Linked DNA regions of Caldimonas thermodepolymerans. The protein of the gene in region 2 interacts with the protein of the main gene of each other region in a pairwise test. Links are inferred from orthologs where the notes say so. Each region holds a gene or a part of one and is shown on either strand. Other genes may lie near its edges.

Region 1 (7,160 bases), 690 kb from region 2 along the record:
TGGTCTCGCGCGTCTACCCCGGCTTCATCGGCAACGCGCTGTTCCGGCAGTACATCCGCGAGGCGCACTTCCTCGTCGAGGACGGCGCCCTGCCGCACGAGGTGGACGCCGTGCTGGAGTGCTTCGGCTACGCGATGGGCGTATTCGCGGTGCACGACATGGCGGGCAACGACGTGGGCTGGCAGGCGCGCAAGGCGCAGATCCCGACCCGCCCGAAGGACCGGCGCTGGAACGACCTGATCCTGGAACTGTGCGACATGGGCCGCATGGGCCAGAAGACCGGCAAGGGCTGGTACCGCTACGAGCCGGGCGACCGCACCCCGCACCGCGACCCCGAGGTCGAGTCCTACATCGTCGAGCGGTCCGCGCGCATGGGCATCGCCCGGCGCCCGATCGGCGAGGACGAGATCCTGGAACGCTGCCTGTTCAGCATGGTCAACGAGGGCGCCCGCCTGCTCGAGCAGGGCGTCGCCCTGCGCGCCAGCGACATCGACATCGCCTTCGTCACCGGCTACGGCTTCCCGGCCGAGCGAGGCGGCCCGATGTACTTCGCCGACCGGATCGGGCTGCAACGCGTGGCCGAGACGGTGCAGCGCATGCATGCCGAGCACGGCTACTGGTGGCAGCCCGCACCGCTGCTGCTGGAACTGGCCCGCACCGGCCGCAGCTTCCGCGACCGGGAGGCCGCGCGGTGAAGTGCGTCCGCATCGAGGCCTACGGCGGCCCGGAGGTGATGGTGCTGGCCGACATCCCCGTGCCGGCGCCGGGCCCGGGCGAAGTGCTGGTGCAGGTCAGCCATGCCGGGATGAACTTCATGGACATCCACACCCGGCAGGGCAAGTACCGGCAATCCCGCACCTACCCGGTCCGCCTGCCCTGCACCCTGGGCATCGAGGGCGCGGGCCGGGTGGTCGCCACCGGGCAGGAGGTCGCCGGCTTCGCCCCGGGCGACCGGGTCGCCTGGTGCATCGCCTGGGGCAGCTTCGCCGAGTACGCCTGCGTGCCGGCGCGCCTGCTGGCCCGCGTGCCCGACCGGCTGGGGCTGGACATGGCCGCGGCCAGCATGTTCCACGGCTGCACCGCGCATTACCTGGCGTACGACGTCGCGCGCCTTGCGCCCGGCATGAGCTGCCTGGTCCACGGGGCCTCCGGCGGCATCGGGCAGATCCTGGTGCAGATGGCGCGCCGCCTCGGCGTGCGAGTGTTCGCCACCACCAGCTCGGCCGCCCGCGCCGGACGCATCCGTGCCCTCGGCGCCGACCAGGTGCTGGACTATGACGGCGGCCGCTTCGCCGACGCCGTCCGCGACGCCACCGGCGGCCACGGGGTCGACGTGGTGTTCGACGCGGTCGGCCGCGAGACCCTGCGCGACAGCTTCCGGGCCACCCGCAAGCGCGGCCTGGTGGTCAACTTCGGCTCGGTGTCCGGCCCGCTGGACGACCTCGACCCGATCGAGCTGGGCGAGGCCGGCTCGCTGTTCCTGACCCGCCCGCGCCTGGCCGACCACATGGAGTCGCAGCCGGTGGTGCAGTCCCGTGCGGATGCGGTCTTCGCCAGCCTGCTGGACGGCTCGCTCGACATCGTGATCGCCGCGCGCCATTCCTTCGACACCCTGGCCGAAGGGCTGGAACGGCTGGAGCACCGCCGGTCCACCGGCAAGCCGCTGCTCGTGGTGCAGCCCGAGGCCGGCTGAGCCCCGGGCGGGGCCGGCCACGCCGGCCCCGTCGTCCCTGATGGTCACCCTTGAAAGGCCTCCGACCACCCCTATAATGAGGCTGTTAGCACTCTCTGCCGGAGAGTGCTAGTAGTTTCGGACGAGCCGCATTCCCGGGGCTCATCCTGAAAGTTAATGAGCGCTCACGTGCGCTCATTCTTATTCCAGACGTGCCTTCCTCTTCAAGGAGATGCAATGAAACTTCGTCCGTTGCACGATCGCGTGATCGTCAAGCGCCTCGAACAAGAAACCAAGACCGCTGCGGGCATCGTGATCCCCGACAACGCCGCCGAAAAGCCTGACCAGGGCGAAGTCCTGGCGGTGGGCCCGGGCAAGCGCAACGACAAGGGCGATTTCGTGGCCCTGAACGTCAAGGTGGGCGACCGCGTGCTGTTCGGCAAGTACAGCGGCCAGACCGTCAAGGTCGATGGCGAAGAGCTGCTGGTGATGCGCGAGGAAGACCTCTTCGCCGTCATCGAGAAGTGATCGTCGGCGTCGCTGAACGGTTCCCCTTACAAGTTTCAAAGCATTCGGAGTAATCAGACATGGCAGCAAAAGACGTGGTCTTCGGCGGTGACGCCCGTGCCCGCATGGTCGAGGGTGTCAACATCCTGGCCAACGCCGTCAAGGTGACCCTGGGCCCGAAGGGCCGCAACGTGGTCCTGGAGCGCTCGTTCGGCGCCCCGACCGTGACCAAGGACGGCGTGTCGGTCGCCAAGGAAATCGAGCTGAAGGACAAGCTCCAGAACATGGGCGCCCAGATGGTCAAGGAAGTCGCTTCCAAGACCAGCGACAACGCCGGTGACGGCACCACCACCGCCACCGTGCTGGCCCAGGCCATCGTGCGCGAGGGCATGAAGTACGTGGCCGCCGGCATGAACCCGATGGACCTGAAGCGCGGCATCGACAAGGCCGTCGCCGCCCTGGTGGACGAGCTGAAGAAGATCAGCAAGCCGACCACCACCTCCAAGGAAATCGCCCAGGTCGGCGCGATCTCCGCCAACTCCGACTCCTCGATCGGCCAGATCATTGCCGACGCGATGGACAAGGTCGGCAAGGAAGGCGTGATCACGGTCGAGGACGGCAAGTCGCTGCAGAACGAACTCGAAGTCGTCGAGGGCATGCAGTTCGACCGCGGCTACCTGTCGCCGTACTTCATCAACAATCCCGACAAGCAGGCCGCGATCCTCGAGAACCCGTTCGTCCTGCTGTACGACAAGAAGATCAGCAACATCCGTGACCTGCTGCCGACCCTGGAGCAGGTCGCCAAGGCCGGCCGTCCGCTGCTGATCATCGCCGAGGACGTCGAAGGCGAAGCGCTGGCCACCCTGGTGGTCAACACCATCCGCGGCATCCTGAAGGTCTGCGCCGTCAAGGCCCCGGGCTTCGGCGACCGCCGCAAGGCCATGCTGGAAGACATCGCCATCCTGACCGGCGGCAAGGTGATTTCGGAAGAAGTCGGCCTGACGCTCGAGAAGGTGCAGCTGGCTGACCTGGGTCAGGCCAAGCGCGTCGAAGTGGCCAAGGAAAACACCACCATCATCGACGGCGCTGGTGCTGCGGCCGACATCGAAGCCCGCGTCAAGCAGATCCGCGTCCAGATCGAGGAAGCCACCTCCGACTACGACCGCGAGAAGCTGCAGGAGCGCGTGGCCAAGCTGGCCGGCGGCGTGGCGGTGATCAAGGTCGGTGCCGCCACCGAAGTCGAGATGAAGGAGAAGAAGGCCCGCGTGGAAGACGCGCTGCACGCCACCCGCGCTGCCGTTGAAGAAGGCATCGTGCCCGGCGGTGGCGTGGCCCTGCTGCGTGCCCGCCAGGCCGTCGGCGAGCTGAAGGGCGAGAACGTGGACCAGGACGCCGGCATCAAGCTGGTGCTGAAGGCCATCGAAGCCCCGCTGCGCGAGATCGTCGCCAACGCCGGTGGCGAGCCCTCGGTCGTGATCAACAAGGTGCTGGAAGGCAAGGGCAACTTCGGCTTCAACGCCGCCAACGACACCTACGGCGACATGATCGAGATGGGCATCCTGGATCCGACCAAGGTGACCCGTACCGCGCTGCAGAACGCCGCCTCGGTCGCCTCGCTGATGCTGACCACCGAGTGCATGGTCGCCGAAGCGCCGAAGGACGAGACCCCGGCCCCCGGTGCGGGCGGCATGGGCGGCATGGGCATGGACATGTAATCGGTCCGGCCACACGCCGAACTTTCGCCAGGAAGGCCGCCGCAAGGCGGCCTTTTCTTTGGCCCCTCGCAAAGGCCGCATGCGTGCGGCCGGGGCGGCGCACCTGCCCGGCCGCGCGGCGGCCAGGGCATTTCAGGCAGGCAGGTCCGGACAGGTGCGGGCTGCGCCGAGGAAACGCCCGCTCAGTCCTCGGCTGCGCCCGGCGGCGCCTCGGGGTGTGCCCAGTCGTACAGCGTGGTCGCCAGGTCTTCCAGCCCGGTCTTCTTCAGCGCCGAGAACAGCGTGATGCCGATGTCGGCCTCGTCGGTGACGAACTCGCCCAGCGCCGCCCCGGCCCCACGCAGCGCTTCGTTGGCCTCCTTGCGGTTGAGCTTGTCGGCCTTGGTCAGCACCACCAGCAGGCGCACCTGGCCCGAGCCGACGCGCGGCGCGACGAAGCGCAGCAGCTGGTGGTCCAGCTCCTTGAGCCCGTGGCGCGAATCGACCAGCAGCACCACGCCGCTGAGGCTGCGGCGCACCTCCAGGTACTGCGCCATCACCTCCTGCCAGCGCAGCTTGGCCGCGCGCTCCACCGCGGCGTAGCCGTAGCCCGGCAGGTCGGCGAACACCGCGTCGGGCGCGCCCTTGGGGCCCAGCTCGAACAGGTTGATGTGCTGCGTGCGCCCCGGCGTCTTGGAGGCGAACGCAAGCTGGCGCTGCTGCGTCAGCGTGTTGATCGCGGTGGACTTGCCGGCGTTGGAGCGACCGACGAAGGCGATCTCCGGCAGCTCGATCGCGGGCAGCTGGTCCAGCCGGCTCGCCGTGGTCAGGAAGCGGGCGGTGTGGGCCCACGCGAGTGCTTTTTTGCCGGTTTGCGAGGCAGACGGAGCAGGTGAGCTGGAGGCTTGGGTATCGGACATTTGGGGAGCATTGTAAAATCCCGCGGTTTTGCATCCGGCCACACAACTTTTCCCACGACATGAAATCGATCGCTACCCTGCTGCTTGCTGCGTTTGCGTTGACTCCTGCTCTGGCGGCCGATGCGCCGGCGGCTGCCAAGCCCGACCTGGCCAAGGGCCAGGCCATCGCCAACCAGGTCTGCTCGGCCTGCCATGCGGTCGACGGCTCGCGTGGCAGCCCCGCCAACCCCATCCTCGCCGGCCAGCACCCCGAGTACCTGGTCAAGCAACTGACCGAGTTCAAGAACGGCAAGCGCAAGAACCCGGTCATGCAGGGCTTTGCCAGCGCGCTCAGCGAGGCCGACATGAAGAACGTCGCGGCCTTCTACGCGACGCGTGAGGCCAAGCCAGGCTTTGCGAAGAACAAGGATCTGGTGCGCCTGGGCGAGCAGATCTACCGTGGCGGCATCGCCGGCAAGCAGGTGCCGGCCTGCGCCGGCTGCCACAGCCCGACCGGTGCCGGTATCCCGGCGCAGTACCCGCGCCTGGGCGGCCAGCACGCCGACTACACCGAGGCCCAGCTGGTGGCGTTCCGCAACGGCGAGCGCACCAACAGCCCGCAGATGACCGCGATCGCTGAGAAGATGTCCGACCGCGAGATCAAGGCCGTGTCCGACTACATCGCCGGCCTGCGCTGATTCCCTCGCGCTGAACCGAACCGGCAAAAGGCGGGTCCCTCGCAGGGGTACCCGCCTTTTGTCTTTGATGCACGGCGCGCCCTGCCCCGGCGTCCGATAATCCTGCCCATGTCCTCCTCCGCCACCACCGGCCTCGAAGTTCGCTCCGGCTCGCGCCCGCTGCGCGACGCGGTGGAACTGATTTCCTCGATGCGCTTCGCGATCACGCTGCTGACCGTGATCTGCATCGCCTCGGTCATCGGCACCGTGATCCGGCAGCACGAGCCGTTCGTGAACTACGTCAACCAGTTCGGTCCGTTCTGGGCCGAGGTGTTCGGCGCGGTGGGCATGTACTCGATCTACAGCGCCTGGTGGTTCCTGCTGATCCTGGCCTTCCTGGTGATCTCCACCAGCCTGTGCATCGCGCGCAACACGCCGAAGGTGCTGCACGACCTGAAGACCTACAAGGAACACATCCGCGAGCAGAGCCTGCAGGCGTTCCACCACAAGACCAGCGGCGAGCTGGCCGAGGGCCACGAGGCGGCGCTGGCGCGCGTCACGCAGCTGATGCAGCGCAACGGCTGGAAGGCCAAGGCCCAGGTCCGCCAGGACGGCGACGCAGTGCGCGGCGTGATGGTCGCGGCCAGGAAGGGCGGCGCCAACCGCATCGGCTACCTGGCCGCGCACGCGGCCATCGTGCTGATCTGCCTGGGCGGCCTGTTCGACGGCGACCTGGTGGTGCGCGCGCAGATGTGGCTGGCCGGCAAGGAACCCTACACGGGCGGCGGCTTCATCGCCGACGTGCCCGAGAAGCACCGCCTGAGCCTGGCCAACCCGACCTTCCGCGGCAACCTGCTGGTGCCCGAGGGCGCGCGCTCGAACGTGGTGCTGCTGAACCAGTCCGACGGCGTGCTGCTGCAGCCGCTGCCCTTCGACATCGAGCTGAAGAAGTTCATCGTCGAGTACTACGAGACCGGCATGCCCAAGCTCTTCGCGAGCGAGATCGTGATCCACGACCACGAGACCGGGCAGGCCGTGCCGGCCACCGTGAAGGTCAACGAGCCGGCCTTCCACCGCGGCGTGGCGATCTACCAGTCCAGCTTCGACGACGGCGGCTCGAAGCTGCGGCTGCGTGCCTACCCGATGAACCACCGCGGCGAGGCCTTCGACGTCAGCGGCACGGTGGGCGGCGCCACCACGCTGTCCGGAGGCGACGAGAAGTACACGCTCGAGCTCGCCGGCCTGCGCGTGATCAACGTCGAGAACCTGGGCACGCCGCAGGACGCCACCGACGTGCGCAAGGTGAACCTGGTCGACAGCCTGCAGCAGCACCTCGGTTCGGGCGCCAAGGCGCCCGGCGAGCGCACGCTGCGCAACGTCGGCCCGTCGGTCACCTACCGGTTGCGCGACGCGAGCGGCCAGGCGCGCGAGTTCCACAACTACATGCTGCCGGTCGAGCTGGACGGCCAGCGCGTCTTCCTGGCCGGCGTGCGCGAGAACCTGGCCGAGCCGTTCCGCTACCTGCGCATCCCGGCCGACGACAGCGACAGCATCGACACCTGGATGCGGCTGCATGCCGCGCTGCAGGACCCGGCGCTGCGCGAACGCGCAATCACCCGCTACGTCGCCAAGGCGATCGACGGCGACAAGCCGGAGCTGGCCCAGCAGCTGACCATTTCCGCCCGGCGCGGGCTGAACCTGTTCGCCGGCG
Region 2 (8,160 bases):
TGAGTCGCGAACGGCCTCGTCATCGTCGACGACGTACACGGTGCCTTTCTTGGGAATCAAGCTCATGGGAGGTTCTCAATGGTTGGAGTGACTGGAAAGGTCCACCGGAAGCGTGAACGAGAACCGGCAACCGACCACGCTCGGCCCATTGTATAAGTTCTCGGCCCGGATCCGGCCACGGTGAGACTCGATGATCGAGCGGCACAGGCTGAGCCCGATGCCCAGCCCGTCCGACTTGGTCGAGAAGAACGCTTCGTACATCCGGTTGAGCACTTCCTCCTTCAGGCCGGGGCCATTGTCGGTGACGCTGAACTCGATCACGCCGCCTTCCTCGGGGGTGTGGCGGGGGATCACCCTCAACTCGATGTTGCGCCGCGACGGCGGCAGCTTGGCATTGTCGATCGCTTCGGCCGCATTTTTCAGCAGGTTGAGCAAAACCTGCTCGATCAGGATGGGGTCGACCATCAGCGAAGGCAGGCGCTGCGCGACGTAGGTGTGGATCTGGACGTTGCGCCGGCGCAGCTCGATCATGGCCAGCTCGACCGCGTCCTCGACGATGTCCCGGGCCTGGGCCGGCTGGCGCTGCGGCTCGCTCTTCTTGACGAACGCGCGGATGCGGTGGATCACCTGGCCGGCGCGCTGGGCCTGCTTGGCGGTCTTTTCCAGCGCGGCGATCAGGTCGTCGTCGCTGATCGAGCCGGACTTCAGGCGCGAGATGATGCCGTTGCAGTAGTTCGAGATGGCGGTCAGGGGCTGGTTCAGCTCGTGCGCCACCGAAGACGCCATCTCGCCCATGGTCACCAGGCGGCTGGTCACCTGCGCCTTCTCGGCCTGCAGCGCGGCCTGCTCCTCGGCGCGGCGGCGCGCCGTGATGTCGGTGGCGATCAGCATCTGGGCCAGCCGGCCGTCGGTCCATTGCAGGTAGCGCGCGCGCACGTCGAACCACTTGTCCAGCGACTCGATGTAGACCTCGCGCGGGGCCGAGGCCACGTCGGTCAGCTCCTGGGTCGGCAGCCCGCTCAGGTTGTCCACGCTGTCGTCGCCGTCGGGCAGCGGCACGTCGACTTCGGTCGGGTACTCGCCGGCCAGCTGGGCGTGCCCGCGCGCGTCCGCGCCGAACCACAGCCGGTAGGAGCGGTTGGCGAACAGCAGCTCGCCTTCCTGCACCGACAGCACCGAGACGGCCGCGTCCAGCCCCTCCAGCACGGTGGTGAAGCGCTCGTGCGAGGCCGACAGCTGGTCGCGGATGCGCTTGGCCTCGGTGATGTTGGTCATCGAGGTCATCCAGCCGGTCTGGTTGCCCTTGGCGTCGATCAGCGGCGAGACGTACATGCGCGCGTCGAAGATGGTGCCGTCCTTGCGCATCACCTTCACCTCGATGCCGCCGGGCGGGCTGCGCCCCTGCAGCTCCTGCTCGAACAGGCGCCGGTTTTCCTCCATGCGGTCCGGCGGCCAGTGCGGGAAGGGCGGCAGCTTGCCGATCAGCTCGGACTCGGAGAACCCGGTCATCGAGCAGTAGGCCGCATTGACATAAGTGATGCGGCCCTCCATGTCCATCGCCCGCATGCCGGTCAGCATGGAGTTTTCCATCGCCCGGCGGAAGTTGGTCTCGGCGATCAGGGCGTTCTGCACCTGCAGCCGGCGGCGCATGTGCCGCCAGGTGCCCAGCAGCATCCAGACGGTCAGCACGCTCAGCGCGGTCACCATCCAGAACAGCGTGTTGCCGATCAGGCCGGGCGAGGTGCGGTAGCCCAGGCCGCGCAGGATCAGCCCGTTGCCCACCGGCGCGACCGGGATCTCGTGGAAGATCGAGGGCCGCTCGCCCTTGGCCGCCGCGCGCGAGATGGTGCTGGCCAGCACCCGGTCGTTGGCGTCCAGCAGCATCATCCCGTGCCGGTTGGCGACCTCGGTGGGCACGAAGTAGCGCAGCAACGCCTCGACCGAGTACTCGGCGACCACCGTGCCGACGAAGGCGCTGCGGTCGATCAGCGGCACCTGGACCTGGAACACGTACAGGCCGTTGGTGGTGGCGTAGGGGCGGGAGTAGACCGGCTGGCGCAGGTCGCGGGCCGCCTCGAAGGTCCATTCCGGCTCGCTCTTGGTGACCTTGGGGCCACCGGCGGCCGACGAGGCCACCGCCTCGGCGCCCGGCGCATAGCGGCTGCCGTTGAAGGTGTGGCTGGGCGACAGGTAGCTGACGCGCGGGCGGCGGCCGGCGTCCAGCCAGGTCAGGCTGACCACTTCCGGACGCTCCCGGGCGAAGGTGGTGGCCTGGCCGAGGAACTCGTCCTGGTCGATCGCCCGGGTGGTGATCTCCCGCGCCACGCGCACCAGCTGTTCCTGGTTCTCGATCAGGCGCAGGCGGATCTGCTGCTGGGCGACCTCGGTGTCGCGCTTGACCGACTCCTGCTCGCGCTCCATTTCTTCCAGGCGCAGGTACCAGAAGGCGGTGATGATGGCCGCCAGGAACAGCAGGACGGAGACCAGCGGCCCCAGCGTCGCAAAGCGGTCCTGGCGGGCGGGGGATTGCCGGCGCCACCATTTGCCGAACAGACGACGGGGTCTGGGTGGCAATTCGTGGGTGCTGGAACGAAACTCGCTGGGGATACTGCTGGCCATATGTATTAGTGATTATCCAGTGCCCGGCCGTCGTGCGGGGCCGGACGGTGACGGCGCGAGGGCGCAATGTAATTCATATTATGAAATTTGCTTGCGCTATTTGAAAAATGGGTGTTCTGTGCCAAACTCCGGGCCTGCAGCTGAACCTATGCGAGGAGACCCCATGTCTGCACTGCCGGATTCCTTCCCGGGCGCAGCGGCCAACGACGCCGACGCCCAAGAAACCCGCGAATGGCTGGACGCGCTGTCCGCCGTCATCGAAACCGAGGGCCGTGAGCGCGGCCACTTCCTGCTGGAGCAGCTGCTCGAACATGCCCGCCAGTCGGGCATCGACATGCCGTTCTCCGCGACCACGGGCTACGTCAACACGATCGAGCCCGAGGACGAGGAGCGCTGCCCCGGCAACCTCGAGATCGAGGAGCGCCTGCGCGCGTACATGCGCTGGAACGCGATGGCCATGGTGGTGCGCGCCAACCGCCTGAACCCGCCCGACGGCGGCGACCTGGGCGGCCACATCTCCAGCTTCGCCTCGCTGGCGACCATGCTGGGCACCGGCTTCAACCATTTCTGGCACGCCGACACGCCCGACCACGGCGGCGACCTGATCTACTTCCAGGGCCACAGCGCGCCCGGCATCTATGCGCGTGCCTTCCTGGAAGGCCGCATCACCGAGGAGCAGCTCAACCACTTCCGGCAGGAAGTCGACGGCAAGGGCCTGTCCAGCTACCCGCACCCCAAGCTGATGCCGGAGTTCTGGCAGTTCCCGACCGTCTCGATGGGCCTGGGCCCGCTGATGGCGATCTACCAGGCTCGCTTCCTGAAGTACCTGCATGCCCGCGGCATCGCCGACACCAGCAAGCGCAAGGTCTGGGTGTTCTGCGGTGACGGCGAGATGGACGAGCCCGAATCGCTGGGCGCCATCGGCATGGCCGCGCGCGAGAAGCTCGACAACCTGATCTTCGTCGTCAACTGCAACCTGCAGCGCCTGGACGGCCCGGTGCGCGGCAACGGCAAGATCGTGCAGGAGCTCGAGGGCGAGTTCCGCGGCGCGGGCTGGAACGTGATCAAGCTGCTGTGGGGCAGCTACTGGGATCCGCTGCTGGCGCGCGACAAGGAAGGCATCCTGCGCAAGATCATGATGGAGACCGTCGACGGCGACTACCAGGCCTGCAAGGCCAACGACGGTGCCTTCGTGCGCAAGCACTTCTTCGGCCGCCATCCCAAGGCGCTGGAGATGGTCGCCAAGATGAGCGACGACGACATCTGGCGCCTGCAGCGCGGCGGCCATGACCCGCAGAAGGTCTACGCGGCCTACCACCGTGCGGTCAACCACAAGGGCCAGCCGACCGTGATCCTGGTGAAGACCGTCAAGGGCTTCGGCATGGGCAAGAGCGGCGAGGCTCGCAACACCGCGCACCAGGTCAAGAAGCTGACGGACGACGACATCCGCGCGTTCCGCGATCGCTTCAACATCCCCATCCCGGACGACAAGATCCCCGAGGTGCCGTTCTACAAGCCGGACGACAGCACGCCGGAGATGCGCTACCTGCACGAGCGTCGCCAGGCGCTGGGCGGCTACCTGCCCAAGCGCCGCACCAAGGCCGACGAGCAGCTGCCGGTGCCCGAGCTGGGCACCTTCCAGGCCATCCTCGAGCCCACCGCGGAAGGCCGCGAGATCTCGACCACGCAGGCCTACGTGCGCTTCCTGACCCAGCTGCTGCGCGACAAGACGCTGGGCCCGCGCGTGGTGCCCATCCTGGTCGACGAGGCGCGCACCTTCGGCATGGAAGGCCTGTTCCGCCAGATCGGCATCTACAACCCGGAAGGCCAGAAGTACACCCCGGTCGACAAGGACCAGGTCATGTACTACAAGGAGGACAAGGCCGGCCAGATCCTGCAGGAAGGCATCAACGAAGCCGGCGGCCTGGCCTCGTGGATCGCTGCGGCGACGTCGTACTCGACGAACAACCGCATCATGATCCCGTTCTACGTCTACTACTCGATGTTCGGCTTCCAGCGCGTGGGCGACCTCGCCTGGGCGGCCGGGGACATGCAGGCGCGCGGCTTCCTGCTGGGTGGCACGTCTGGCCGCACGACCCTCAACGGCGAGGGCCTGCAGCACCAGGACGGCCACAGCCACATCCTGGCCGGCACGATCCCGAACTGCGTCTCCTACGACCCGACCTTCGCGCACGAGGTGGCGGTGATCATGCACGACGGCCTCAAGCGCATGGTCGAGCGCCAGGAGAACGTTTTCTACTACATCACCCTGCTCAACGAGAACTACGCGCACCCGGGCCTGAAGCCGGGCACCGAGGAGCAGATCATCAAGGGGATGTACCTGCTGGAAGAAGGCGCGAAGAAGACGCTGCGCGTCAACCTGCTGGGCTCCGGCTCGATCCTGCGCGAATCGATCTTCGCCAAGGAACTGCTCGAGAAGGACTGGGGCGTGGCCGCCAACGTGTGGAGCTGCCCGAGCTTCAACCAGCTGGCACGCGACGGCCAGGACTGCGAGCGCTGGAACCTGCTGCACCCGAGCGAGACGCCGCGCGTGCCGTTCGTGGCCCAGCAGCTCGAGAAGCACAAGGGCCCGGTGGTCGCCTCGACCGACTACATGAAGAACTACGCCGAGCAGATCCGTCCGTTCCTGCCCAAGGGCCGCACCTACAAGGTGCTGGGCACCGACGGCTTCGGTCGCAGCGACTTCCGCTACAAGCTGCGCGAGCACTTCGAGGTCAACCGCCACTACATCGTGGTTGCCGCGCTGAAGGCGCTGGCCGAGGAGGGCTCGGTGCCGATGAGCAAGGTGGCCGAGGCCATCCAGAAGTACGGCATCAACACCGAGAAGATCAACCCGCTGTACGCATAACAACGACGGGGACACGCAATGGCATTGGTGGAAGTGAAGGTCCCCGACATCGGGGATTTCAAGGACGTCGAGATCATCGAGGTGCTGGTGCAGCCCGGCGACACGATCAAGGCCGAGCAGTCGTTGGTCACCGTCGAGAGCGACAAGGCGTCGATGGAAATCCCCTCGTCGCATGCCGGGGTGGTCAAGGAGCTGAAGGTCAAGCTCGGTGACAAGGTCAGCGAGGGCAGCCTGCTGCTGCTGCTCGAGGCGGCCGATGCCGCTGCGGCGGCGCCGGCCCCGGCGGCTGCCGCGCCTGCGGCCGAGCCTGCACCCGCGCCGGCCCCGGCCGCTGCGGCCGCCCCGGCGCCGGCTGCCGCGGGCGGCACGGTCGAGGTGGTCGTGCCGGACATCGGCGACTTCAAGGACGTGGCGGTCATCGAGGTGCTGGTGCAGCCGGGTGACCGGGTGCAGGCGGAGCAGTCGCTGATCACCGTGGAAAGCGACAAGGCGTCGATGGAGATCCCGTCGTCGCACGCCGGCGTCGTCAAGGAGCTGAAGGTCAAGGTCGGCGACAAGGTCAGCCAGGGCAGCCTGATCGCCGTGGTCGAGGCCGAGGGGGCCGCAGCGCCGGCGCCGGCCGCCGCGGCACCGCAGCCTGCGCAGCCGCCGGCCGCGGCGGCCGGCCCCGCCGAGCTGGCCAGCCAGCCGGTGGCGCGTACCTCGCCGACGGCCGCACTGCCGGCGCACGAGCCGACCGCCCCGCGCGGCAAGCTGCCGCACGCCTCGCCGAGCATCCGCAAGCTGGCGCGCGAGCTGGGCGTGCCGCTGGAGGAAGTGCCGGGCACCGGCCCGAAGGGCCGCATCACCCAGGAGGACGTGCAGAACTTCGTCAAGAAGGTGATGGCCGGCGACGTGCAGACCCAGGCCCAGAAGGGCAAGGGCGCCGGCACCGCGGGCGGGGCGCTGCCCGGCCTGCTGCCTTGGCCGCAGGTGGACTTCGCCAAGTTCGGCCCGGTCGAGCGCAAGGACCTGTCGCGCATCAAGAAGATCAGCGGTGCCAACCTGCACCGCAACTGGGTGATGATCCCGCATGTCACCAACCACGAGGATGCGGACATCACCGAGCTGGAAGCCTTCCGCGTCTCGCTGAACAAGGAGTACGAGAAGGCGGGCGTGAAGGTCACGATGCTGGCCTTCCTGATCAAGGCCTGCGTCGCGGCGCTGAAGAAGTTCCCCGAGTTCAACGCCTCGCTGGACGGCGAGACGCTGGTGCTCAAGAAGTACTACCACATCGGCTTTGCCGCCGACACGCCCAACGGGCTGGTGGTGCCGGTGATCAAGGACGCCGACAAGAAGGGTGTCCTCGAGATCGCCAAGGAAACCGCCGAGCTCGCCGCCAAGGCGCGCGAAGGCAAGCTGAGCCCGGCCGAGATGTCCGGTGGCTGCTTCTCGATCTCGTCGCTGGGCGGCATCGGCGGCACCTACTTCACGCCGATCATCAACGCGCCCGAAGTCGCGATCCTGGGCGTGTGCCGCTCGGCGATGAAGCCGGTGTGGGACGGCAAGCAGTTCCAGCCGCGCCTGATCCTGCCGCTGTCGCTGAGCTGGGACCACCGGGTCATCGACGGCGCGGCGGCGGCCCGCTTCAACACCTACCTGGCCAACGTGCTGGCGGACTTCCGCCGCGTGTTGCTGTAAGGAGCCTGCCGTGGCAGTGATCGAGATCAAGGTCCCGGACATCGGCGACTTCAAGGACGTGGCGGTCATCGAGGTGCTGGTGCAGCCGGGTGACCGGGTGCAGGCGGAGCAGTCGCTGATCACCGTGGAAAGCGACAAGGCGTCGATGGAGATCCCGTCGTCGCATGCCGGCGTGGTCAAGGAGCTGAAGGTCAAGGTCGGCGACAAGGTCAGCGAGGGCTCGGTGATCCTGACGCTGGACGCCGAGGCCGAAGGCGCCGCGGCGCCTGCGCCGGCTCCGGCCGCAGCCCCTGCGGCGGCCCCTGCCGTGACGGCGGCCGCGCCTGCGCCGGTGGCGGCGAGCTACGGCGGCGGTGCCGACCTCGAATGCGACATGCTGGTGCTGGGCGGCGGCCCGGGCGGCTACTCGGCCGCCTTCCGTGCCGCGGACCTCGGCATGAAGGTGGTGCTGGTCGAGCGCTACGCGACGCTGGGCGGCGTGTGCCTGAACGTGGGCTGCATCCCGTCCAAGGCGCTGCTGCACGTCGCGTCCGTGATGGACGAGGTGAAGCACTTCGCCGACCTGGGCGTGAGCTTCGGCGAGCCCACGGTGGACCTGGCCAAGCTGCTCGCGCACAAGAACAAGGTGGTCGGCAAGCTGACCGGCGGCCTGGCCGCGATGGCCAAGATGCGCAAGGTCACCGTGGTGCGCGGCTACGGCAGCTTCCTCGACCCGCACCACGTGCAGGTGGAGGAAACCACCGGCACCGGCCAGGACAAGACCGGCAAGACGCAGACCATCCGCTTCAAGCAGGCCATCATCGCGGCCGGCTCGCAGGCGGTGCGGTTGCCGTTCCTGCCCGACGACGAGCGTGTCATCGACTCGACCGGCGCGCTGGAGCTGCGCCGCATCCCGAAGCGCATGCTGATCATCGGCGGCGGCATCATCGGCCTGGAGATGGGCACGGTGTACTCGACGCTGGGCGCGCGGCTGGACGTGGTCGAGATGCTCG

What was found.
Region 1: the proteins of aceE (region 2) and groL interact in binary tests that used the Escherichia coli proteins (3 or more experiments, as listed by UniProt). The link is inferred for Caldimonas thermodepolymerans from one-to-one orthologs.

The regions. Positions count from the first base shown.
Region 1 is NZ_CP064338.1:881,523-888,682, reverse strand. Bases 1,581-4,576 are described here. They hold groL (chaperonin GroEL), read left to right. Parts: upstream 1,581-2,259; coding sequence 2,260-3,894; downstream 3,895-4,576. Other genes in these bases: yihA (ribosome biogenesis GTP-binding protein YihA/YsxC), read right to left, coding at 4,077-4,576; groES (co-chaperone GroES), read left to right, coding at 1,910-2,200; IS481_RS04365 (quinone oxidoreductase family protein), read left to right, coding at 1,581-1,693. In the rest of the region: IS481_RS04370 (3-hydroxyacyl-CoA dehydrogenase), read left to right, coding at 1-695; more of IS481_RS04365, read left to right, coding at 692-1,580; more of yihA, read right to left, coding at 4,577-4,793; IS481_RS04345 (c-type cytochrome), read left to right, coding at 4,853-5,470; IS481_RS04340 (cytochrome c biogenesis protein ResB), read left to right, coding at 5,579-7,160.
Region 2 is NZ_CP064338.1:1,567,708-1,575,867, forward strand. The notes cover bases 2,432-5,688. They hold aceE (pyruvate dehydrogenase (acetyl-transferring), homodimeric type), read left to right. Parts: upstream 2,432-2,782; coding sequence 2,783-5,488; downstream 5,489-5,688. Other genes in these bases: IS481_RS07390 (PAS domain S-box protein), read right to left, coding at 2,432-2,619; aceF (dihydrolipoyllysine-residue acetyltransferase), read left to right, coding at 5,507-5,688. Also shown: IS481_RS07385 (response regulator transcription factor), read right to left, coding at 1-66; more of IS481_RS07390, read right to left, coding at 76-2,431; more of aceF, read left to right, coding at 5,689-7,168; lpdA (dihydrolipoyl dehydrogenase), read left to right, coding at 7,179-8,160. UniProt on the Escherichia coli protein: Component of the pyruvate dehydrogenase (PDH) complex, that catalyzes the overall conversion of pyruvate to acetyl-CoA and CO(2).